Regions from separate parts of the Stutzerimonas sp. C6.4V genome, predicted to be linked through region 1. Evidence: predicted binding sites of a transcription regulator. Region 1 holds the regulator's gene; each other region holds the start of a gene.
The links. The regulator FliA, encoded in region 1, starts transcription of late flagellar genes. The targets are predictions, from matches to a motif close to CTAAAGTTTNNNNNNNNNNNGCCGNTAA.
Positions count from the first base shown of each region.

Region 2: a site for FliA is predicted at 2,192-2,219, ahead of AC4LFW_RS12690 (methyl-accepting chemotaxis protein). Genes of this name have one in related genera too.
Region 3: a site for FliA is predicted at 1,870-1,897, ahead of AC4LFW_RS16110 (methyl-accepting chemotaxis protein). Genes of this name have one in related genera too.
Region 4: a site for FliA is predicted at 1,350-1,377, ahead of AC4LFW_RS15870 (methyl-accepting chemotaxis protein). Genes of this name have one in related genera too.

Region 1 covers NZ_JBZUBM010000001.1:2,207,133-2,211,342, reverse strand. Annotated here, with positions in the region: gene flhF (flagellar biosynthesis GTPase FlhF) at 1-1,251, shown strand, start outside; gene fleN (flagellar synthesis regulator FleN) at 1,343-2,173, shown strand; gene fliA (RNA polymerase sigma factor FliA) at 2,188-2,913, shown strand; gene AC4LFW_RS10335 (chemotaxis response regulator CheY) at 3,036-3,410, shown strand; gene AC4LFW_RS10330 (protein phosphatase CheZ) at 3,431-4,210, shown strand, end outside.
Region 2 covers NZ_JBZUBM010000001.1:2,713,771-2,717,980, reverse strand. Annotated here, with positions in the region: gene AC4LFW_RS12700 (putative bifunctional diguanylate cyclase/phosphodiesterase) at 1-1,303, opposite strand, end outside; gene AC4LFW_RS12695 (TetR/AcrR family transcriptional regulator) at 1,443-2,066, opposite strand; gene AC4LFW_RS12690 (methyl-accepting chemotaxis protein) at 2,296-4,210, shown strand, end outside.
Region 3 covers NZ_JBZUBM010000002.1:59,103-63,312, forward strand. Annotated here, with positions in the region: gene AC4LFW_RS16105 (Mpo1 family 2-hydroxy fatty acid dioxygenase) at 1-81, opposite strand, end outside; gene AC4LFW_RS16110 (methyl-accepting chemotaxis protein) at 200-1,768, opposite strand; gene AC4LFW_RS16115 (3-hydroxyacyl-CoA dehydrogenase) at 1,926-3,443, opposite strand; gene AC4LFW_RS16120 (PaaI family thioesterase) at 3,574-4,020, shown strand; gene AC4LFW_RS16125 (hypothetical protein) at 4,021-4,210, shown strand, end outside.
Region 4 covers NZ_JBZUBM010000002.1:7,745-11,954, forward strand. Annotated here, with positions in the region: gene AC4LFW_RS15860 (LytR/AlgR family response regulator transcription factor) at 1-131, opposite strand, end outside; gene AC4LFW_RS15865 (sensor histidine kinase) at 128-1,210, opposite strand; gene AC4LFW_RS15870 (methyl-accepting chemotaxis protein) at 1,477-3,408, shown strand; gene argH (argininosuccinate lyase) at 3,506-4,210, shown strand, end outside.

The sequences.
Region 1 (4,210 bases):
TTCGCAGCCGATATGCGGATCGCCATGAAAATGATCCGCGACGAACTGGGCGCCGATGCCGTGATCACGGGAAACCGCCGTGTCGCTGGCGGCGTCGAGTTGACTGCTGTGCTTGATTACCCGATGGAGACGGTGCCAAAGCAGCCGAATCCGGCCCTTGAGAGCGAATTGCGCAAGACTCAGGCGCGCATCGCCACAGCCCATGCCGAGCTCAGCGCACCGCGTCCACAGGCCGTTCAGGACCGTCAATTGCTTGATGAGAAACCTGCCGCCGCGGCTCGGCCAGCACCTGCTACTGCTACCGCGACGGATTCGCGGGCGATGGAGGCCATGCAGTCAGAACTGCAAGGGCTGCGTGAGTTGATCGAAATGCAGCTCGGCTCGATTGCCTGGGGACAGGAGCAGAGCCGCCGCCCTCAGCAGGCGGGTCTCTGGCGCCGCCTGCAGCGCATCGGGCTGCCTGCCGATCTGTCGCGTGCCCTGCTCGAAAAGGTAGCCGGTGTCGCCGAGCCGCGACAGGCGTGGCGGATGCTGCTGGCGCATCTGGCACATGCCATCAAGGTTACGGAGGCCGAGCCGCTGGAAGCGGGCGGCATCATTGCTCTGGTCGGTCCGGCGGGTGCCGGAAAAACCACCACCCTGTCCAAGCTGGCGGCACGCTATGTGCTCAAGCACGGGCCGCAAAGCATTGCCCTGGCAAGTATGGATAATTACCGCATCGGTGCGCAGGAGCAGCTCAAGACCCTCGGTCGTATCCTCAATGTGCCGGTCCTCCAGATCGATCCCGGCCAGCCGTTGAGCAAGACCCTCGAGTCGGTGGCCCGCAAACGCCTGATTCTCATCGACACGGCCGGTCTGCCGGCAGGCGACCCGATGATGCGCAAGCAACTCGAAGCACTGGCTGACCGGGGTATCAAATCGAAGAATTACCTGGTGCTGGCCGCGACCAGCCAGAGCCAGGTGCTCAAGGCTGCGTGGCACAACTACCGGCGTTGTGGGCTGGCTGGTTGTATTCTGACTAAACTGGATGAGGCCGGTAGCCTTGGAGATGTCCTTGGGCTCACGATCAGCCAGCATATGCCGATAGCCTACCTCGCTGATGGCCCGCGCATCCCTGATGACCTGCACCTTCCTCGCAGCCACCAGCTCGTGAGTCGGGCGGTGAGTCTGCAATCAGAGGAGGCGCCCAGCGAGGAGGCGATGGCTGACATGTTTTCCGAGCTCTACAACGGTTCACGGAAGGTCGGATGAACGCACCGGCCTTTCACACAGACAAAGATGACGCGTTCACGCTGAACGCATCGATGGCCTCCGGGCCCCAGCAAGATATAGGCGTGTAAACATGGGTATGCATCCCGTACAGGTGATTGCGGTGACCGGCGGCAAGGGTGGCGTCGGCAAGACCAACGTGTCGGTCAATCTGGCGCTGGCTTTGGCCGATCTCGGGCGGCGGGTGGTTCTGCTCGATGCTGACCTGGGGCTGGCCAATGTCGACGTACTCCTTGGTCTGACGACCAAGCGCACGCTGGCCGACGTCATTTCCGGCGAATGCGATCTTCGCGATGTGCTGATTCAGGGGCCGGGCGGCGTGCGCATCGTTCCGGCCGCTTCCGGTACGCAAAGCATGGTCCAGCTGTCGACCCTGCAGCACTCGGGGCTGATCCAGGCATTCAGCGACATTGGCAGCGATGTCGACGTCCTGATCATTGACACGGCGGCCGGTATCGGCGACGGCGTGGTGAGTTTCGTCCGCGCCGCGCAGGAAGTGCTGCTGGTGGTGACCGATGAGCCGACCTCGATCACCGATGCCTACGCGCTGATCAAGCTACTCAATCGAGACTATGGCATCAGCCGCTTCCGGGTTCTGGCCAACATGGCCCATGCGCCCCAGGAAGGCCGTAACCTGTTCGCCAAATTGACCAAGGTGACGGAGCGTTTCCTGGACGTGGCGCTGCAGTACGTCGGCGCGATCCCCTACGACGAGGCGGTTCGAAAGGCCGTGCAGAAGCAGCGCGCCGTGTACGAGGCCTATCCGCGAGCGAAGTCTTCACTGGCCTTCAAGGCAATTGCACAGAAGGTCGATACCTGGCCGCTACCGGCAACGCCGCGTGGTCATCTGGAATTTTTTGTGGAGCGCCTGGTCAGGCCCGCCTCAGAGCCTAACGAACAATAGCGGCTGGACTCGGTATGTATTACAGCAAAGCTCAGGCTAAAGACGCTCAATACCAGCTCATCGATCAGTACGCGCCGTTGGTCAAGCGCATCGCCTACCACCTCCTGGCGCGCTTGCCGGCGAGCGTGCAGGTCGATGACCTGATGCAGGCGGGCATGATCGGTCTGCTCGAGGCGTCCAAGAAGTACGATTCCGGCAAAGGCGCCAGTTTCGAGACCTACGCAGGCATCCGCATTCGAGGTGCGATGCTCGACGAAGTGCGCAAGGGTGACTGGGCGCCGCGCTCGGTTCACCGCAACTCGCGCATGGTCAGCGAGGCGATTCGCACAATTGAAGCCAAAACCGGTCGCGACGCTAAAGATCATGAAGTTGCGGCCGAACTTAAATTGAGTCTCGATGAGTACTACGGCATTCTGGGCGACACCCTGGGCAGCCGCCTGTTTAGCTTTGATGACCTGCTGACGGAGGGCGAGCACGGGGAGTTCGGCGAGGAAGCCGCCAGTGCACATCCGGAACCGTCTCGTGATCTCGAGGACGAGCGTTTTCAGCAAGCCCTGGCCGATGCGATATCGAACCTGCCGGAGCGTGAAAAACTGGTGCTTTCGCTGTACTACGACGAAGAGTTGAACTTGAAGGAGATCGGCCAGGTTCTGGGCGTCAGCGAATCGCGGGTGAGCCAGCTGCACAGCCAGTGCGCGGCGCGTCTGCGAGCTCGCCTCGGCGAGTGGCGTGCCCGCTAGCAGCCGGTTTGCATAACGCATTTCGAGGCCGCTTTTTACGAGCTTCATTCACGGAGCCCGCCATGAACCGTGAGCGGGCGCTGGGGATTTCGGGATTTACGGAGGTGTACTTGGACAAGAACATGAAGATTCTCATCGTCGACGACTTCTCGACAATGAGACGGATCATCAAGAATCTCTTGCGTGATCTGGGCTTTACCAACACGGCCGAGGCCGATGACGGTACTACCGCGCTGCCGATGCTCAAGAGTGGCAGTTTCGACTTTCTCGTCACCGACTGGAACATGCCCGGCATGAGTGGCATCGATCTGTTGCGCGCAGTGCGTGCCGATGATCGTCTGAAGCATCTGCCGGTATTGATGGTGACTGCCGAAGCCAAGCGCGACCAGATCATCGAGGCAGCACAGGCAGGCGTAAACGGCTATGTGGTCAAGCCATTCACGGCTCAAGTGCTCAAAGAGAAAATCGAAAAGATTTTCGAGCGCGTCAACGGCTGAAGTAACGCCGCGAGGGCACTATGACGCAAACAGACCAAAGCCTTGCAGAGTTCGAAGCGACTCTGAAGGCCCATGCACCCCAACTGATTGAAAGCCTGCAGCAAGGCCGCTTCGACGACGCTGCGCAGATGTTCAACGAGCTTAATCAGGCCCGCAATCTGGGTCTCTATCATGAAGTCGGAAAGCTCACCCGCGAACTGCACAACGCCATCGTCAAGCTGGAGATGGATACCTGTGCCGCTGGTGGAGACCCATCACCGATCACAGACGCCACCGACCGGCTGTCCTATGTGGTGGAAATGACCGAGAAAGCGGCAAACCGCACCATGGATCTGGTCGAGGAGTCAGCGCCGCTGGTCAACTACGTAAGCTACGAAGCGCAAAGCCTGACGGCCGACTGGCAGCGCTTCATGCGTCGTGACATGAACGCCGAACAGTTCCGCGACCTGGTCAAACGCATTGACCAATTCCTCCAGCGGACCATGAACGACGGCAGCCAGCTCTCGCAGAATCTCAGCGAAATCATGCTGGCCCAAGACTTCCAGGATCTCACCGGCCAGGTGATCAAGCGGGTGACCCGTCTGATAACCGAGCTTGAAAGCAACCTGCTGAATCTGGTGCTGATGGCCGGCCAAGTCGACCGTGTGGCCGGCATAAAGCACGATCATGCAGAGCTGCTCGCCGAGCAGGAAAAGAAAAAACAGGAAAAAGCGACTTCCAACGGTGAAGGTCCGCAGATGCATGCCGATATACGTGAGGATGTCGTATCCGGGCAGGACGATGTCGATGATCTGCTTTCA
Region 2 (4,210 bases), 510 kb from region 1:
CGCGTTTGACCGCCCCGCCCAGATCCTTCTGCAGTTCCCGGCGCTCGCGCATCTCGTTGTCGATACTGGCCACGTAGAACTGATAACGGTTGCGGGCCCTGGTTTTCGCCAGGGTCATCGTCTGCTCGGCTTTTTGCAGCAGCTTCTCGGTGCTGTCACCGTCCTCGGGAAAGAGGGTGATGCCGATGGTGGCGCGCAGTCGGATGTCCTGCTGGTCGAGAACGATGGGCTGTTCCAGGTCATCCAGCACTTTCTGGGCCAGCTCGGCCGCTTCGTATGGCTGTTCGAAACCTGACAGCACCAGGACGAACTGGTCACCGCCCAGGCGCGCCAGGGCACCAAGCCGGCCGCTCTGGTTACGGAGCCGCTCCGCCAGCGCCATCAGCATGCGGTCGCCGTTCTGGTAGCTGAACTGTTCGTTGACGCCCTTGAAATCGTCCAACCCCAGGCAAAGCACCGCCACCCGCCGCTGCAGGCGGCCAGCGCTGCTAAGGATGTGATCCAGCTGCTGTTGCAGCTGGAGGCGGTTGGGCAGGCCGGTAAGAAAGTCGTACTGCGTCATGCGCTCCAGGTTGCTCTCGGCAGCATGGCGCAACTGCATGTTGCGCTCGATGGAGCAAAGCAGTCCGTTGGCGGTTTCGACCCAGAGTCCCAGCTCGTTCCGCTCGTGGCCCTTCAGCATCGGCAGCTTGTGCTCGCTGGGGCGGTCGGGGTTGATGCTGGAAAGGTGCTCGATGAGCTTAGTCAGCGGACGGGTCAGCAACCAGTGGTAGATCAGATAAAGCACCAGGCCCAGCGTCAAGGCGCGCAGCATGCCGACAACGAAGATGACGATCGAATTGCTAATGAGTTCCTCGCCGTAGGGGGAGGTGTCCAGGGTGATGCGCAGGTCGCCGTAGTGCTCGTTGTAAGGCGGACGACCAATCAGCGGAATGGAAAATGCCTGATCACGTCCCAGTATCGGATCGGTCAGCGAGCGCCAGGGGGACGCCATCAATGGGCGCGACTTGGCGGCGAGCGGTTCTTCGCCTGGGTGGCCGATCGAGGCCTGGTGAATGGACTCGTGCTGAAACAGACCTTCCATGACCTGCATGCCCAGTTCCCGGTCCAGGCTGTAGATGGCTTGAGTCGAAGGGTCCCGGGTCATGCGCAGTATTCGCTGCGCTTCTGCATTGATCAGCTGTCGGGTCTTGTAGGCATCGAAAACGATCTGCGCGCAGCTCAGCACCAGCCCAACAGCCAGCGCCGACAGTAGGACGATACGTAACAGTTGGCGCGACAGGCTGTTGCGCAATTCGGTCAAAAGAATTTCCTTTTTCCAGGCCGGTGCTCAGCACAGCGTTGTCAGTGAAACGCTACAGTCCGGAACCTTTGCGGGGCGAAACGTTATCAGATATGCCGGTTGCCTGCAGAGCCTCCGGTCGAGGCAGCCAATAAATGGATCAGCCCTGTGCAAGTGTTTCCCTGACCTCGCACCCCTTGATCACCATTCGGATGATGGTGTCCGCAGCGGCATCATAGTCGGCGTCGTCAAGGCAGGGCTTTCCCGTAACGGCCGCAATCTGCCAATCGAAGTCGGCATAGGTCTGGGTGGCTGCCCAGATGCTGAACAGCAGATGGTTTGGATCGACGCGGGCCATCAATCCTTCATCGATCCAGCGCTGAATGCAGGCCACATTATGGCTGGCTTGCGCATTGAGCTGCTCGGCGCGTTCGCTGGGGAGGTGAGGCGCGCCGTGCATGATTTCACTGGCGAATACTTTCGAAGCGCAGGCATGTTCGCGCGAGATGCGGATCTTGGTACGAATATATGCGCGCAGGACATCGGCAGGTTGGCCGGGTTGGTTAAAGGGAGCGGAAGCCTGCAGCAGCGGCTCGACAATGCTGTCGAGGACCTCCCGATACAGGTTTTCCTTGCTCTTGAAGTAGTAGTACACGTTGGGCTTGGGCAGCCCCGCGCGATCGGCGATGTCGCTGGTCTTGCTGGCAGCGAAGCCCTTCTCGGCAAACTCCTCGCTGGCTGCACGAAGGATCAGTTCTCTGTTGCGCTCGCGGATACTGGACATAAGGCCTGTTCAATTCACGGCCACCCAGCCTGGTGGCCCGCCGCGGAATCCTAGCACCGGCTTTCGGGCGGTCTCAAGGCAGTCATGGATTTGTCGAAGGTTCCTGAGCCTGCTATCGGTGTGAAGTAAAGATATGGCTGGTTATGCCGATAGGTAAAGAGTCAATTCCACCCTTTGTATCCAGAGTTGGTCAATTCCTGCATACATTAAAACTAGATCGAGTGAGAACATGCCTTTCATGCAACGTAGTATTCAGTGGCAGCTGATTGTCAGCATGGGGGCAGCTCTGCTCACCAGCACCCTGATCGTCATTGTTGTCTATTCATCAGCGGTCAATCGACTGGCTGAGCGTTACCTCGTAGGCCAGGCACTGCCAGCCAACATTGCGGCGATTCGGAACGACATCGAGCGTACGCTCGCTGCGCCCATCACTGCCACGGCCGGTATCGCCAACAATACGCTGGTTCAGGATTGGTTGCGTGAAGGTGAGAGTGCAGACCGAGCGGAGGCAATGGGTCGTTACCTGGACGGTGTAAAGGCTCAGCAAAACGCGCTCACGACTTCGATAGCAGTGCTCGATAGTGGCAACTACTACTCCGAGGCAGGACTCTCGCGGACACTTAACCGCAAAGCTGCCGGCGACGGTTGGTTTTACGGCCTGGTCGACAGCGGAATTAAACGGCGATTCGACATCGACAAAGCGTCCCGTCAGCCAACCCTGTTCATCAATCAGCGGATCGAGGCGGGTGGCAGGACCCTGGGCGTCGCCGGGCTTGGCTTCAGCCTGGAGAGCATGTCCGAGCTGATCAGCAATTTTCGCTTTGGTGAGCGGGGGGAGGTTTACCTGATCAGCGGTGACGGCCGTGTCAAGGTTCACCCCAAAACCGAGAATAACGACCAGGTCGAGCTTGGCACGCTGACAGGCAGCGATGCCGCGCAGAAGCTCCTCAATGGCGCATCCGACGCGGTGAGATTCGAGCGTGACGGCGAGGCGTTCCTGGCGATCGCTCAGCCGTTGGAAAGCCTGGGTTGGGTACTGGTCAGTGAAGTGCCGGAAGCGGAAATCTTTGCCGAGGCGCGCCGCACGTTGTGGACCATCAGTCTGATCGGCGCATGCATTGCCCTGTTCTTTCTTGGCCTCGTCGTGCTGCTGGCGCGCGGGCTGGTGAAACCGATCCGTCAGGTCACCCAGGCGCTCGTTGAAATTGGCGGAGGCGGTGGCGATCTGACTCGCCGCCTGGATGAAAGCCGCGCTGACGAATTGGGTGACCTGGCGCGCGGCTTCAACCGCTTCATTGGCAGTTTGCGCGGGTTGATCGGCGATGTGCTGAACACCAGTCAGCAACTGAGGACCGCTGTCGGGCAGGTGGCGCAGGTGGTCGACAACACTGCGACGCGCGCAGGCCGCCAGCATGAGATGACTGACATGGTCGCGACCGCCGTGCACGAAATGGGCCTCACCGTGCAGGAAATCGCACGCAATGCCAGCAATGCCGCACAGGCCTCGCAGGGTGCCCGCAGCGAGGCGATGGAAGCGCGCAAGGTGGTCAGTGATTCGATTGCGCACATCGAGAAAATGTCTGGCGAGATCGGTCACGCCGCCGAATCGGTCACCGATCTGGCACAGCAGGTCGCTTCCATCGACAAGGTGCTGGCAGTGATCCGCAGCATTTCCGAACAGACCAATCTGCTGGCGCTGAACGCGGCTATCGAGGCTGCACGCGCCGGAGAGATGGGTCGCGGCTTTGCAGTGGTCGCTGACGAGGTACGCACCCTGGCCAGCCGGACTCAGGCATCCACGGATGAAATTCAGAACATGATCCAGGGGCTCAAGAGCGGTGCTGAAAACGCGGTCAACTCCATGCACGCAGGGCAGGCTGCGACGGGCACTGGAGTAGAGGCCAGTCAGCGCACCGGCCAGTCGCTCGGCGCAATCACCGAGCAGGTCGAAGCCATCAGCGACATGAACACTCAGGTGGCCGCAGCGACTGAAGAGCAGAGCAGCGTGACCGAGGAGATCACCCGTAACGTGCAGGGCATCGCCGACCTGGCCCAGGCGACGGCGAGTGATGTGCAGGGCTGTCGGGAAGATTGTCATGAGCTGAGTCGCCTGGCCGATGATCTCAGCCGGCAGATGGGCAGCT
Region 3 (4,210 bases), on a different contig from region 1:
GCCAACGAAGTGGCTGAGCAGGTTGCGCGGATCGCGGTGGTAGGCCGCGTACTGCGCCAGGTGATCGGTAAGTGTCTTCATTGCATGCTCCGGTTTTGCCTGCCGCAAGCTTAGTCAGCTCGCCGGCTTGCCGGGTGGCGATGGCGCGTCAGTCAGTGCCAAACACCACCGCGCTTCGGCCATCGACGGCTTCCGGCCCCTAGTGTTCCGGCCGGTAGCCCAGCCGCAGGCCACCCCAGTGCCGGCCGCGGACATGGATCGGCACCGAGAGGTCGTGCATCAGCTCACCGGTGTCCCTGCTGTAGGTCTGCAGCAGCACCTTGCGCTCGTGACTGCCACAGCGCCCTCCGGTGCGATCGTTGAACAGCCGCTTGCTCCGACTCTTGACCCGGTCAATCGCGGGATCGCCCACCGGCGGCTGGCTGAACGCACGGTTGTGCGTGGGCACATAGCCTTCTGGCGTGGTGGCGATGGCATAGACCAGCGCGTCGTTGCGCGTGAGCAGCGGCTCCTGGATCGCTGGCAGGACCTGGTCGGCGTAACGGTCGAAACGAGTGTGATAACGCACCGGATCGGTGCCCGCCTGCGCCTTGTAGTTGCGATCGAACAGATCATCGACCGTCAGCCGTCCGGCCTCCAGATCCGCCTCGAAACGCGCAGCGATCGCCGCGGCGCCCTCCTGCGCCAGGTCGTAGATGCGCTGGTGATAGTCGTCAAGCTGGACTTCGGCGAGCTGTTCACTGACTGCCTCTGCCTGGCCGACGAGATTCTCCGCCGCCTGTTCCAGCTGCTGGGTCTGGGCCTCGCTGTCCAGCGCATCGCCACGCAGCTGATCCAGCGCAACGAACAGCTGGGTCAGCCGCTCATGATTGCTGGCCGTGCCCGAAGTGATCTCCGCCACCTGCTTTTCGACATCGCCGGCCAATTCAGCTATGCCGGTGAGCTGCGCACCCGTCCCGGCAATCTGTTCGGCCGCTTCGTCGAGCTCGCTGGCCTGTTGCTGGATATGCGTGACCACCGCCTCGCTCTGCTGGCGGATATCGCCAACCATTCGCCCGACCTCTTCGGTCGCGGTACTGGTGCGTCCAGCGAGATTACGCACCTCATCGGCCACCACGGCAAAGCCGCGCCCGGCCTCCCCGGCCCGGGCAGCCTCGATCGCCGCATTGAGCGCGAGCAGGTTGGTCTGACTGGCGATAGCCTGAATCACATCGGTGATCTGGCGGATCTCTTCGGTGCGCGCCGAGAGTCCATCGAGTAACTCACGGCTGGACTGGGTCTGCGCGCTGAGTGCCTGCATGCGTTCGATGGCGTCCTGCAGCGCCGCACGGCCCGTGTCGCTGCTACGCCGCACCGCTTCGGCGGCCTCCAGGGCCTGGCGGGCACGGCTGGCGCTGTCCTGCTCGGTCGCGGTCATCGCCTCGGCCCCATTGGCGATTTCGCTGATGGCGACCAACTGTGACTGCAGACGTGCCGCCAACTGCTCGGCGCTATACGAGACCTGGGCCGCCGACAGCGCGTTATGGCAGGTGTGACGTGACAGCCTGCTGCTCAGCGCAGCGAAACCCGACGCATCAGCCTCGGCCGCGGGCGACTCGGCAGTACGCACGCGCCCCGTCCAGAACCAGGGAATGAGACCAAGCAACAGCATCGACACCGCTACCAGGTAGAACGGTGGCTCCAGGAAGCGATAAACCAGCAACAGCCCAAGCAGAGCCACGGCATGAAGCAGACAGGCCCAGGGGTGAAGAAGGAGATAAGGGCGCATGGATGGCCTCTTGTTGTCATCCGGAAAAGGGGGTTGTACCACCTCTGCCACCAATGACCAGTATCCCTTGGCAGCAACCGGCCTGAACGCCGGTTACCGGGTTAACGGCAGCAACCGACGTTCCTTGAGCTGGATAGCTAATGAATGCAAGCCGCATTCAGCACGGCATATCGGGCGCCGCCAGCGGCAGGCCGAGCTGCACCCGCCGGCGCAACCAGGGGCTGGGCCGGTAGCGCGGTTCGTTGCCATAGCACGTCTGCATGTTTTCCAGTATCGCCAGGATTCTCGCCGGGCCGTAGTGTTCGGCGAAACCCAGCGGGCCCTTGGGGTAGCCCAGGGCGAGCTGAACGGCGCGGTCGAGCGTCTGCGGCGTCGCGATGCCTTTCTGAGCGATCTCGCAGCCTAGATTGACGATGCTGGCCACGATGCGCTGACTGACAAATCCGGGTGAGTCGTTGATCACCTCGACCGGCACGCCATCAGCGCCCAGGACCTGGCGGGCCTGAGCCTCCAATACCGGATCGAGCGCAGGCTGACGCATCAGCACACGACGCTTGTCGAGATCGCTGAAGGTATCCAGGGCCAGGGTTCGAACCGCTGGTAAGCCCAGCCGCTCGATGCACTGGCTGGCATCTTCACCCAGCGGAGTAATCAGGCAGACCGCCTGGTCCGACGGCTCGCTGCCAGATTCCAGCACGGCACCGGCCTGCCGCAGAAGCCCGCCGACCCGCGCCCGAAGTCCGGGCTCGATGCTGTCGAGCCAGAAGGGCCGATCAATGGTTACCGGATCGAAGCGAAGCTCGGGCGAGCGAATCTGCTGACCCTCTTCGTAGCGATAGTAGCCTTCACCGGTCTTGCGCCCCAGCAATCCCGCCGCAACCCGTTGTGCGGCCAGGTAAGACGGCTTATAGCGCGGATCGCTGTAGAACTGGTCGTGCACCGACTCCATGACCGCATGGGAAATGTCGAGACCGGTGAGGTCGAACAGCTCGAACGGCCCCATTCGAAAGCCCGGACCGTCCCGCAGGATGCGGTCGATCTGCTCGGGCGTGGCGATGCCTTCGCTGAGAATACGCTGGGCCTCGGTGCCATAGGCGCGGCCGGCATGGTTGACCAGAAAGCCGGGGGTGTCCGGCGTGATCGCCGGGAAATGCCCGGCCTGCTCGGCCAGCTGAACCAGCCGCTGGATGACTGCCGGATCGGTGCGTTCACCACGTACCACTTCGACGAGCTTCATTAGCGGCACGGGATTGAAGAAATGAAAACCTGCCACCCGCTCAGGCCGCGAGCAGGCGCTGGCGATGCGGGTGACCGATAGCGACGAGGTATTGGTGGCAAGTACGGCATCAGCCGCGATCAGGCCTTCCAGCTCGACAAACAGGCTCTGCTTCGCTTCGAGGTTCTCGACAATGGCCTCGATCAGCAGATCGCAGCCCGCCAGCTCTGTCAGCTTATGTGCCGGCTGCATGCGCTCGATGGTCGCCTGCAGCTCATCGGCTGACATGCGGCCCTTGGCAACGCTCCGCTCGAGCAGCCCGCGGTTGAATTGCAGAGCCTGATCGATCGCCTCGGAGCGGCTGTCATAGAGCCAGACCCGCTGCCCGGCGCCGGCGAACAGTTGCGCTATGCCGCGCCCCATCGCGCCGGCGCCGATGATGCCGATACGGGAAAACATGCGAACCTCCTGGTTTGGACGGTTGGTGCCGCACCAGATATTTCGCAGTGCGGAATGGTATTCCGATTAATTGACCAAGAGCCTAAAGACTGCCAGTCTCGTCTGCAAGCCATCCGCAACCAGAACCATCATGCCCACATCCGAATACTCGCCCGAGTTACTGCGGGAAACCCAAGCAACGGTCACCGGCTTTTTTCAGGATGTCGGCTGTGAACTGGTCGCCTATGGCCAGGGCCATGCCGTCATCGCCTTGAACCTGCAGCCGCGACACCTGAACAATGCCAGCAACATGCACGGCGGCGTGATGGCAACCTTGATGGATGTGGCCATGGGCCTCTGTGGCACCTGGGAGCCGGACCCGGCCCAGCGGCGGGTCGCAACCACCTTGTCGATGAGCCTCAATTTCAGCGCTCCGGCCTCTGCTGGCAGCCGCGTCAGGGCGGTAGCGAAATGCCGCTCGGGTGGGCACAAGATCTTCATGGCCGGCTGCGACCTGCTGGACGAGAACGACCGGCTGATTGCATTCGGAGAAGGCGTCTTCAAGCGTGGAGCGCTGCGCAGCGAGCTGCCCCGCTAAATGACGCTGCTGCTACCGCTGGCGTTGCTCCTCGAACTGCTGTCACTTGCCACGCGGCTGCAATCGCTGAGCATTCTCAGCGGTATGCTGCTTGCGACGTTTTTCGTCTGGCACTGGCGCTCGTTGATGCCCTATCCGCGCAGGCTCGGCATGGTCACGCTGGCACTGCTTGGATATTGGCTGCTCAGTG
Region 4 (4,210 bases), on a different contig from region 1:
TCGATCAGGGACAGCGCCTCCTCGCCATTTGAGGCGGAAGGTTCCAGGACACGATAGCCGTCAAGGTCACCTACCAGTCGGCTGAGGCGCTCGCGGGCTAGAGGTTCGTCATCGACAATCAGCACATTCATATGGATCTGGCTTCCTGCTTTTGTGTCGCACACGGATAGCGTAGACAGGTGTAGTGACGGGCGTTACGCCGCTCCACGCTGAGACTCGCTGCAGGACCGAAAAGTGCCGTTAATCGTGCGGCTATGTTCTGCAGCGCTTGCTGCGTACCCTGTGACGGCAGCTTTTGAGCGGCCTCGTCGAACGGATTGCTGACCTCCAATTGGAACACGCCGTCGGCATAACCAGCCGTTACGCACACCACTCCGCCTTCGACGCGCGGCTGAATGCCATGAATCAAGGCATTCTCAAGCAGCGGCTGCAGGGTCAACTGCGGAATCGGCACATCATCAGGTACGGCATCCACCTGCCACTCGACCACCAGGCGATCCCCCAGGCGGTAGTGCTCGATGGAAAGATAGCGACGCGACAGTTCCAGCTCTTCGCGCCAGGGCACCAGCGTACCAGGGCGGGCCAGGCTCGCCCGAAACAAATCGGAAAGATCGAGGACCGCCTGCTCGGCCTTGGCCGGATCGGTAACGACCAAGCTGGCGATGCTGTTCAGGCTGTTGAACAGGAAATGCGGCCTGATTCGCGCCTGCAGCGACTCGATTCGCGCCTTGAGCTCAGCCTGCTCCTGACGCCGCCACTGGCTCTGCAGGTAGAAATAGCGCAGCAGCAGCCCTGACATGATCAGGCTGATCAACGCATGGCGCAGGTACAGATTCACCTCACCAACGCGCGTCAGCGGGCCACCGAGCTGGTAGATATCGGCGACCGCCGTGCACGCCAGCGTCAGCCCGACCACCATGGAGCAGCAGGCGAGCCCGGCCAGCCAGGCCGGCAGCCGCGCCAGCAGTGGTCGTAACTGGCAGGTAACTCCGGCCGACAGCAGCATCACCCATTGCACGAACAGCGAGGTCAGCGCCAGGCGCATCCAGTTGAACCCAGGCTGCATCGGCTCGGCCAGCACCAGCACCAGCACCAGCAGCTCGGCGAGCAGCACCAGGCCAAGCAGCGCATCGGGCTGGCATAGCTCAGGCACGAAAAAATCATCGACAAGGGGCGCTGGCGGCGTTCGATCAGGTTTTCTTGTTCGCATGTTCAGAGTTCCGCGCCGCGAAGGCGCAACGCAAGGTAGCCCGGCAAGGCGGATGCCCGCCGTGGCGCAGCCGCAGGCCAGTCTATCGGCTTGGCGCGATCAGAAGGTGACGAGCGGTCGCCAGTTCCACCCTTTGGCAGTTATGCACCGCCCGTATCGGCCGATAAGGACTTCTACGAACGACTCGTTATAGCGGATGATGGCGTAATGATTGCATTGCAACCATTTCACGCTAACCGCTACCGCTGTCCAAGGAGTATTGATCCGTGCTGCTGTTTTCCTCTCTGCGTAGCCGCTTGCTACGCCCGGTATTCCTGACGCTGTGCGGCGCCGTTCTGGTGCAAGTCTTGGTGGCGCTGGCCTTGACCCGGAGCACTATCGACGGGCTCGAACACGACATTGAGCAAAGCCTGGGCGAGGATTCGGCGCGCCTGCTGCACGCGCTGCGTTCGGCAGATGCCGAGGTCCGGGGCGGCATTACCAATCTGGCCGAACGCATGACGGGCGACCTGTCCCAGGGACTGACGCAGCAGTTGACCGAAGAGCAGAAGCAGCTGAAAGACGTGCTGGAACGCCATCTCAAGCAGTCCGGAGACGACCTCGCCACGCTGCTTGCCGGCGTTGCGCCAGCAGCGATCTGGGACAACGACGTACCGGCGCTGACCGAGTTCGTCAGGATGGCTCACCGCAACCCGGCGGTCGTCTTCGTCGTCTATTTCGATGCCAGTGGCAACCAGCTCACCCGCCACCTGAACCGCCAGGATCCCCGAGTCAAGGCACTGCTGGACAAGGGCACCGGTCGCACCGCGTTCGACAAGGTGCTGTCGGCCGCCGAGAACGACCCCACGCTCTATCTCGCCAAGACTTCGATCAACCCCAAGGGTGCGGATATCGGCCAGGTGGTCCTCGGCTTCTCCACCTCCGCGGTGAGCACCGAACTGGCGGCCTTCGACAGCCGCTTTCAGGCTCTTGTCGCTGGCGGAGCCAAGCTGGTGGAGACCGGTCTCGCAACCACCGCCAACGACAGCGCGAAGATCATGGCGTCAGGCCTGGCCGCTGCGACGGAAGTGGCACAGAGCATCGAATCCAATAGCCAGAAGGCGGTGGAGCGTTCGGCTTCGGCGCTGCTATGGAAAATCAGTGTCGCCCTCGCCGTTACCGGCGCGCTGCTCCTGCTCGCCGTCACCTTGGTGCTTGGGCGTCAGGTACTGCGCCGGCTGGGCCTGCTCAGCACCGCACTGCGCGGCCTCTCGGCCGGCCACGGCGATCTCACCCAGCGCGTCGAGATCCACAGTGCAGACGAGGTGGGTGAAATGGCTGACGCGGTCAACGTGTTTCTGGCCAAGCTTCAGCCGATCGTCCAGGAAGCACGCCGCATCGCCGTCCAGACGGGAGCGGAAATCGACACCCTGGGCCACCGCAGCCGCTCAGCAGCAGCCGCCGCCGAGCGTCAACGTGACGAAGTCGCCGGAAGCCTGCAGGCGCTGGCCGACATGACCCAGCGCGCGCAGAACGAAAGCCGAGCCATGCAGACCGCACTCGATCAGGTCGCCTCGATTCGCAAGGCAGCGGTCGATAACGAGGCGATCTCAGAGCAGGTGGGACGGACGATCGAGGCGCTTGGCAGCGGTGTACAGACCAGCGCCTCGGTCATCGAAAAACTGGCCAAGCAGAGCGAACAGATCGAGGTGGTACTGACCGTGATTCAGGGCATCGCCGAGCAGACGAATCTGCTTGCGCTGAACGCTGCCATCGAAGCCGCTCGCGCCGGCGAAAGCGGCCGTGGGTTCGCCGTGGTGGCCGATGAGGTGCGGGCGCTCGCCAGCAAGACCCAGCAATCTACCGGCGATATCCAGACGCATATCGAAAGCCTGCAGCGAGGTGCACGTGATGCCGTATCGGCAATCAACACGGCTGGCAAGCAAGCCGAAAGCGGCCTGGTTTCCCTGGGTAGCAGTCGCGATCTGCAGCGCGCGCTGCAGGCCGCCGTCGAGCAAGTGCATCAGGTCGTAAGGGAGGCAACCCAGGGCGCGGAGCAACAAGCTGGTAACGCAACGGCCGTGCGCGAGCGGGTCGAGGTCATCCTCACCGAAGCCGAGCGCGCGGCCGAAGCGGTGACTGCAACCGCGGCCAGCGGAAAAGAGCTGGGTGTTCTCGCGCAGAGGCTCGAAGCCAGTCTCGGACAGTTCAAGGCCTGATAAACCGCTCGCTGCAGAGTGCCAATACGGAAGCCGTGCATAACCCTGTTATTATTCGGGCCCTTCAATTTGCCCATCCGATCCAGCGAGCGCATTCATGAGCACCGACAAGACCAACCAGTCCTGGGGCGGCCGTTTCAGCGAGCCCGTCGACGCCTTCGTCGCCCGATTCACCGCCTCCGTCGAGTTCGACAAGCGCCTCTACCGCCACGACATCATGGGCTCGATCGCCCACGCCACCATGCTCGCCAAGGCCGGCGTGCTGACCGATGCCGAGCGCGACCAGATCATCGCCAACCTGAAGGACATCCAGGGCGAGATCGAGGCCGGCAACTTCGACTGGCGCGTGGACCTGGAAGACGTGCACATGAACATCGAGGCGCGGCTAACCGACCGCATCGGCATCGTCGGCAAGAAGCTGCACACCGGCCGCAGCCGCAACGACCAGGTCGCCACCGACATCCGCCTATGGCTGCGCGACGAAATCGACGTGATCCTCGGCGAAATCACTCGTCTGCAGCAGGGTCTGCTGGGGCTCGCCGAGGCCGAAGCCGACACCATCATGCCCGGCTTCACCCACCTGCAGACCGCCCAGCCGGTGACCTTCGGCCACCATCTGCTGGCCTGGTTCGAGATGCTCAGCCGCGACTACGAGCGCCTGGTCGACTGCCGCAAGCGCACCAACCGCATGCCGCTCGGCTCGGCCGCACTGGCCGGCACCACCTACCCGATCCAGCGGGAAATCACCTGCGAGCTGCTGGGTTTCGAAGCGATTTCCGGCAACTCGCTGGACGGCGTCTCC